One region of the Clostridium sardiniense genome, then DNA from elsewhere that is predicted to be linked to it. Evidence: a T-box and tRNA genes for the amino acid it is inferred to sense, from the RefSeq annotation. Region 1 holds a T-box; the other holds one or more tRNA genes.
The links. A T-box is a leader RNA that pairs with one kind of tRNA and senses whether it is charged. The one in region 1 lies ahead of tyrS (tyrosine--tRNA ligase), so its partner is inferred to be a tRNA-Tyr.
Positions count from the first base shown of each region.

Region 2: it has a tRNA-Tyr gene. The T-box ahead of tyrS (tyrosine--tRNA ligase) is inferred to sense a tRNA for this amino acid. The anticodon was not compared.

Region 1 covers NZ_JAIKTU010000005.1:57,383-61,627, reverse strand. The annotation lists gene K5V21_RS07030 (AEC family transporter) at 1-758, opposite strand, end outside; gene tyrS (tyrosine--tRNA ligase) at 1,200-2,429, opposite strand; T-box leader at 2,770-3,004, opposite strand; gene cax (calcium/proton exchanger) at 3,268-4,245, shown strand, end outside.
Region 2 covers NZ_JAIKTU010000007.1:75,145-79,389, reverse strand. The annotation lists gene metK (methionine adenosyltransferase) at 66-1,241, opposite strand; SAM riboswitch class I at 1,323-1,441, opposite strand; tRNA gene K5V21_RS09830 (tRNA-Tyr) at 1,868-1,953, opposite strand; tRNA gene K5V21_RS09825 (tRNA-Thr) at 1,959-2,034, opposite strand; tRNA gene K5V21_RS09820 (tRNA-Val) at 2,064-2,139, opposite strand; tRNA gene K5V21_RS09815 (tRNA-Tyr) at 2,148-2,233, opposite strand; tRNA gene K5V21_RS09810 (tRNA-Thr) at 2,240-2,315, opposite strand; tRNA gene K5V21_RS09805 (tRNA-Val) at 2,353-2,428, opposite strand; tRNA gene K5V21_RS09800 (tRNA-Tyr) at 2,436-2,521, opposite strand; gene K5V21_RS09795 (hypothetical protein) at 2,698-3,330, opposite strand; gene yyaC (spore protease YyaC) at 3,433-3,978, shown strand; gene mreB (rod shape-determining protein MreB) at 4,019-4,245, opposite strand, start outside.

The DNA of each region.
Region 1 (4,245 bases):
TTTTTTAAAAAATGATTTGCATTAAAAAGGCTTATTAAAAGAAATACCATTACAGGTATTAATATAAGTTTTATAAAACTTATGTAATATATAATTTTTCCTTTGAATATTTCTTTAAGTTTTAAATTGCCAAGCATAGCCCCAACTATAATCATGGCAAGTGGAGTAGTAGTGTTACCGATTAATGATATTGTCTCGGATATTGGGTCAGGTAATTTAAATTTAGTTATAAGCAGAATTATACCTAAAAATATCGCTATAATACCTGGGTTTAAAATTATCTTTTTTAAAGCATCTTTATAGTTATTCTTTAAATTAGTTTTACTAAATAATATAGTTCCGTAAGTAAAAAGAATTATATTATAAGGAATTCCGTAAATTGCTGTATAAAATACTCCAATTTTCCCATATAAACCAGCCATTAAAGGGTAGCCCATAAAGCCTGCATTTGAAAATATAAGAGCACATCTAGATACAATTGAAGTATCTTTGTCAAACTTAATACATAATATCTTTGTTATAAAGATTAAGAAAAGATGTATAACTGTAGAATATAAAAATATAAGTTCTGCATTAAATATTTCCTCTTTTGATATATTATAATCAAATGAAGAAAGGATCAAAAAGGGAAGTGCTATATTTAATAAAAACTTAGAAAGAGATTCATTACTTTCCTCAGAAATTATGTTCTTTTTCCTAGCATATACTCCAACAAGCATAATTAAAAATAGTATTATAACTTGATTTATTATTGTCATATTCAATTTTATCAACTCCAGTGTTATATTTTAATACACATTATAATTATACATTTATAATAGACATAGTGTTGATGAAGCCGAGAAGATTAATATATTATTAACATGAAAAATAAAAGGGTATCGACAAAGCATTACATCGATACCCTTTTAAGCATTATTTATCTATTTGATTATAAATGAGTGACTTATTTAAACATTATTTTAAGCATTATTTTAAAATTTATTTATCTATTTTAAATTATCTTTTATGAACAGTGTGTATATTTAAATTTTTATTTTAATTTATTAAGCATTAACTAAATTAAAATTTTCCGAATCTTTATTTTAAAATTATTTTAGCATTATTGTTTAGCTATTTCCGTTTAAAACATTATTATTTGTTATAGTATCTATTACAGAATAATTTATCCCCTAAATAAATTATTACTTAATAAATCACTATTTAACTATTATTTTAGTAAAACCTTTTTTACCTTTTTTAATCATTGCAAAGCCTTCTTCGAAGTGTTCTTTTTCTAAAGTTTTTGCAATATCAGAAACTTTTTCATCATTTATTGCTAATCCGCCTTGAGCTACGAATCTCTTAGCTTCTGATTTTGATGGGAATACATCAAATTCAACCAATACATCTAATAAGTTATTACCTAAATGAGTTTCAGTTATTTCGATAGTTGGAACGTGTTCTAAATCAACGCCACCTTCGAATAAAGCTTGTGAAGCAACTAAAGCTTTTTGAGCATTCTCTTCACCATGAACTAATTTAGTAACTTCGAAAGCTAAAGTTTTCTTAGCTTCGTTAATTGCTGCGCCTTCAAGAGCACATAATTCATTTATTTCATCTATTGGTAAGAATGTTAAAAGTTTTAAGCACTTTTCAACATCAGCATCAGCTATATTTCTCCAGTATTGGAAGAATTCAAATGGTGAAACTCTTTCAGGATCAAGCCATAAAGCTCCTCCAACAGTTTTACCCATTTTTTCACCTTCGCTATTAGTAAGTAAGCTACAAGTCATAGCGTATACGCTTTCGCCTTTTTTCTTTCTTAATAAGTCAACACCCGCAATCATATTTGACCATTGGTCGTCTCCACCAAGCTCCATTTTACAACCGAACTTTTCATTTAATACTAAGAAATCGTAAGCTTGCATTAACATGTAGTTAAATTCTAAGAATGATAAACCTCTATCAAGAGCAAATCTTTTCTTGAAAGCATCAGCTGCTAACATCTTATTAACTGTGAAGTGTCCACCAACTTCTCTTAAGAAATCAATGTAGTTTAATCCTCTAAGCCAATCAGCGTTATTTACTAATATTGCTTTATCATCTGAGAAATCTATAAATCTTTCCATTTGTTTCTTTATTGATTCAACGTTATGATGAATTTGTTCATCAGTTAACATTTTTCTCATATCAGTTTTTCCGCTTGGATCTCCGATAGTAACAGTACCACCACCAATTAATACAATTGGTCTATGTCCAGCTCTTTGCATGTGAGCCATGAACATCATTGCGATAAAGTGACCAACATGTAAGCTATCAGCTGTTGGGTCAAATCCAATGTAGAAAGTAATTTTCTCTTTTCCTAATAATTCTCTTGTTTCCTCTTCATGAGTAAACTGTTTAATGTATCCACGTTCTTTTAGGATATCTAAAACATTTCTTTCCATTACTAAAACCTCCAATAATTAATGTATTTTTTATTTTTTTTGCATTAATTATTGACCTTCTTTAAATAAAACAATATAATATATGTGTGAAATAATGATATTGTAGAAGAGCAATAACTATGCAGTTTTGTGGGCTCTTTTATTTGCTATACGAATTTTTATTTATGACACTAAGTACTATTTGCTTAATAACTTTTAATTATACTTCTTTTTTGGACGATTGAAGTAGTGAAGTTATAACATTAGATACATTGTTATAAATATTAATTTGATATAGTTTTTTTTTGCCTCAAATGTGTGAGTATAAAATCTTTTTATATAACAAAAAAACCCCATCCATAATAAGGACGAGATTACTCACGTGGTACCACCTTAATTTATTATATACTTTAATTAGTATATAACCTCATTAAAAGTTTTTAACGATACTTAACCGATAACACCTAATATCTAATAAATAGAGTTCAATGCATGACTCCGAGATGTATTCAAAATAAATGTCTTAGCGCCTCTCATCACCCGGCAACTTTCTGTTAAGCTTAGGTATTCCTACTTGTTCTCTTCATTGTCTTTAGTTATTAATTTATTTAGCAGTGCTTTGTTTGACTGCTTGAACTCATTATATCTCCATAAAATCTTAGTGTCAACATTAATTTTAAAAAAATTGCATTAAATACCATTGAAACATAGATTTTTAAGTTAATAAATTTTAAAAGTATTATGGGAAACGTAGTAAATACGAGAGTTAAGCTATTTATATATATTTAACAATTATATTGTATAATAATAAAAAAAATAATAAAAAATAGAATATACTAAAGAAGAAAGAGGTATTAACATGAAATTTTTGAAGTACTTATTAATATTTATACCTATAAGTATAATTGGTGAGTTTATGCATTTATCACCTACAATATTATTTATATTAGCAGCACTTGCTATAATTCCGCTTGCTGGACTTATGGGGGAGGCTACAGAGGAAATATCATTTTATACAGGACCAAAACTTGGTGGATTTTTAAATGCTACTTTTGGGAATGCAACTGAGCTTATAATATCGTTCTTTGCATTAAAGAGTGGTTTGTTTGATGTGGTTAAAGCATCAATAGCAGGGTCAGTAATAGGAAACACACTGTTAGTTCTAGGTGCAAGTATGTTAGTTGGAGGACTTAAATTTAAGACTCAAAAATTTAATAAGAAAGTTATAGATATAAGTTCAAGTATGCTTTTATTTTCAGTTATAGGATTAAGTATACCAGCTATATTTACACATACAGTTAGTCCAGAGCTATTAAATACAAAATATGAAGGATTAAGTATCATAGTTGCTGTTATAATGTTTGCAATTTACATATTAAGTTTAGTATTTTCATTCTTTACTCATAAGGATATATATGAAGTAGAACATGAAGAGAATGGAGAAATAGCTAAATGGTCACTTAAAAAATCTATATTAGTTCTTGCTGTAGCAACAGTTTTAATTGCAATTGAAAGTGAACTTTTAGTTGGGGCAGTGGAACCTATGACACAATCACTTGGATTAAGTGAATTCTTTGTAGGTATAATTTTAATACCGATAATTGGAAATGCAGCAGAGCATAGTACTGCTGTTGTTATGGCACTTAAAAATAAAATGGATGTTGCCGTAGAAATAGCACTTGGATCAAGTCTCCAAATAATTTTATTTGTTGCACCAGTTCTAATTTTTTTAAGTCTTTTGTTCACTCCGATGAGTATTGTATTTAATGTTTTTGAGCTTGTTGCTTTAATTGTTTCAGTCATAATTGCAAATAAAGTTGCAAGTGATGGTGAATCA
Region 2 (4,245 bases), on a different contig from region 1:
TTATTAAAAGCCAAAAAGAAAGATACCTAATTTTAGGTATCTTTCTTTTTATTTTTTATCTTTTATTATAATAAAGCTTTAATTTCTTCAACTTTATTTAATTGTTCCCATGGTAAATTAGCATCTGTTCTACCAAAATGTCCATAAGCTGCTGTTTGCTTGTATATTGGTCTTCTAAGATCAAGATCTCTTATTATAGCTCCTGGTCTTAAATCAAATACTTTTTCTACTATATTAACTATAGTAGCTTCATCAACTTTTCCAGTTCCAAATGTATCTATTTGAATTGATACTGGCTTAGCAACTCCAATTGCATAAGCTAATTGAATTTCTAACTTATCAGCTACTCCTGCTGCTACTAAATTCTTAGCAACCCATCTTGCTGCATAAGCTGCTGATCTATCAACCTTAGTTGGATCTTTTCCTGAGAATGCTCCACCACCGTGTCTTCCCATTCCACCGTATGTATCAACAATTATTTTTCTTCCTGTTAATCCACTATCTCCTTGTGGTCCACCAACAACGAATCTTCCTGTTGGATTTATATAATACTTAGTATTTTCATCTAGTAATTCAGCTGGAATCACGTAGTCAATAACATGTCTTCTTAAATCTTCTTGGATTTGTTCTAAAGTTACTTCTTCACCATGTTGAGTTGAGATAACTATAGCATCTATTCTCTTTGGTTTATCATGTTCATACTCAACTGTAACTTGAGTTTTTCCATCTGGTCTTAAGTACTCTAATGTACCATTTTTTCTTACTTCTGTAAGTCTTCTTGATAATCTATGAGCCATAGCTATTGGAGCTGGCATAAATTCTTCTGTTTCGTTTGTAGCATAACCAAACATCATACCTTGGTCTCCGGCACCTACTGCTTCAACTTCATCTTTTTCACCTTGTCTTGATTCAAGAGCTTCATCAACTCCCATAGCTATATCTGATGATTGCTCATCTATAGCAGTCATTACTGAACAAGTATCACAGTCAAATCCATATTTTGCTCTATCATATCCTATTTCTCTTATTGTTTCTCTAACAACTTTAGGAATATCAACATAACAATTAGTTGTTATTTCTCCCATAACCATTACCATACCTGTTGTTGTGCATGTTTCACAAGCAACTCTAGCATGTGGATCTTTTTCTAATATAGCATCTAATACTGAATCTGATATTTGGTCACAAATTTTATCTGGATGTCCTTCAGTAACTGATTCTGATGTGAATAATCTTTTCATTTATATTTCTCCTTCCAAATTTCTTCGAATTTTGACAATAAAAAAAACTCTTCGATAAGAAGAGATCAAGTTTCCTAATCTTTCTTATCTTGTAGATTGCTCTACAGGAATTAGCACCACACTTTATAATCAACATTAAAGATTATATGTAGGTTGCTGGGCTTCACAGGGCCGTTTCCCTCCACCTCTCTTGATAAGAGTCTATATATTTTTTATTTATTAATTGAATTTCTGTAGAAATTGTAACACATAGATTTTGCAGAGTCAATAGATTTTATGTGTGTAAAAATATCCTATTTTTTTACTTTTTGAATTCTTTTATACTTTATATATAATTTTCCAATGCATAAAGTCCCTATTTTAGAGGGTTCTAATATTATATTAAAAGTAGATATTATTAGGTGTAAAATAATAACTTAATATTTATTTATTAATATATAAAATTTATTAATATTTATTATTTGTTATTTTATATACTAAAGTTTCTAATCTATAGAGCATATTTTAGTTTTAAATAATATAGATTTATATTTTAAATGATAATAAAATTTTATTATAACTACACTATATTAATAAAATTATTTTTATATAAAATTAAAAAGCACTAAGATTAATCTTAGTGCTTTTGGTGGTGGAAGAAGGATTCGAACCTTCGAAGTCAACTGACAACAGATTTACAGTCTGCCCCCTTTGGCCACTCGGGAACTCCACCTTATTTGGAGCTAGCGATCGGACTTGAACCGATAACCTGCTGATTACAAGTCAGCTGCTCTGCCAATTGAGCCACGCCAGCATATATATTTAAAAAATTAGTTTAAAGTTTGGTGGGCACAACAGGGTTCGAACCTGTGACCCCCTGCTTGTAAGGCAGGTGCTCTCCCAGCTGAGCTATGCGCCCATAAAAAATGGTGGTGGAAGAAGGATTCGAACCTTCGAAGTCAACTGACAACAGATTTACAGTCTGCCCCCTTTGGCCACTCGGGAACTCCACCTCATTTTGGAGCTAGCGATCGGACTTGAACCGATAACCTGCTGATTACAAGTCAGCTGCTCTGCCAATTGAGCCACGCCAGCGCATATATTCTTTAAACTTTTTATTTATTAAAACTTGTGGTGGGCACAACAGGGTTCGAACCTGTGACCCCCTGCTTGTAAGGCAGGTGCTCTCCCAGCTGAGCTATGCGCCCTTAAGAATGGTGGTGGAAGAAGGATTCGAACCTTCGAAGTCAACTGACAACAGATTTACAGTCTGCCCCCTTTGGCCACTCGGGAACTCCACCAGATTTTCTTTCAAGTTTTAAGTCGTTTTGCCTTTCGGCCAACCGACAATAGTTAGTATATATTTATATACTCTTTATTTCAAATGACAAAACATATCAAAATAAGAAATTAAACTAAAATTTCTCTATTTTTCTTCTATATACTTATTTTTTCATCACAATATACTTATTTATTTTTATACTAAACTTTCCAGAAATTCTATATTTATATATGGGGATAATATATTTTTTATTTCATTATAATCATCAGATTTAAGTCTAAGCTTTAAAACTCTAACAACCTCTGTTATTCCCTCTTTCTCTCCATTTTTCTTTAAACTATTTTTCATTCTTTCTACATCTACAGTTGATATTTTATTAGCTATTGTAAATAACTTTGTTTTTTCAACTAAACTAAGATTACCTAATATCTCCTCTTTATTCACATTAAATATTTTTGCATTTGTAGCTTGTGTTTCTTCTTTTTTATTATTAGAACTATTATTTGAATTTTTATTTTCTTTGTTTTCTTCATTATTAGAGATATTTAAATTATCTTTATCTTCTTTATTCTTTGAAGAATTATCATTAATCTTATCTTTCTCATTTTTTTCTTCATTATTATAGTTATTATTTTTATTTATATCAATACTACTTTCTTTATTTGTATCTTCATTATTATCTTTTTTTGTATTATTATCTTCTGTTTTTTTTGAATTTTCCAATACTAAGTTATTATTAATCTCCTCTTTAGGTTGCCAAAAAGCAACAAAATATACCGCAAGTGAAGTTGATATAGCTAATATACTTGTAATTAATATCTTTTTCATAATACACCTCCTATAGAGAATACTTTCCATATAAGATATTTTTATTCAAATTATTCTATTTTCAAATACATCTTCATATATTATAAGCATGGAGGTGCTTATATGGAAAAAAGGATTCATCACACATCCCCACTTGCTTATTATAATATTTCTCAAGCTATTTTAGATTCTTTTTCTGAAAATACTATAATAGTTTGTATTGGGACAGATAAATGTATTGGTGATTGTTTAGGACCATTAGTTGGTACCTTACTAAAGGAAAGTCTATTTCCGCTTCCTGTGTATGGTTCAATCAATAATCCTATACATGCTTTAAATATAGATAAACAATTAAATAATATAACTAAAGAGCATCCTAATGCATATATACTTGGTATAGATGCATGCCTAGGGCAGGAATCTTCTATTGGAGAAATTCATATTAGAAACTTTGCAATACGACCTGGAAAGGGCGTTGGTAAATCATTGCCCGATGTTGGAAGCAAATCTATAGTTGGCATTATAGATTCTAATGAAAATGCTGATCTTTTCTATACTAGATCGATCAGACTCTCCTTAGTTCTAAATATGGCAAGAGTTATATCTAAAGGTATACTTCATGCCTACTATGAATATTCTAATCCAGATAAAACTCCATCATTAAAGTAAAAAAATAAACCCGGAGTATACTCAGGGTTTATTTATTATGCTATTCAACTAATATGATTTCTTGGTTATTTACTGTTTTATCTAATTTATCAATATATCCTAAAACAGAACCTGTACCTTCCGCAACAGCTTCAACTGAATTTTCAGCAACATTCACAGTTACCCCAGTTTCTGATTCTATAAGCTTATCTAAGCCATGTAATAATGCTCCTCCACCAGTCATAAGAATACCCTTATCCATAATATCAGCAGCTATTTCTGGAGGGG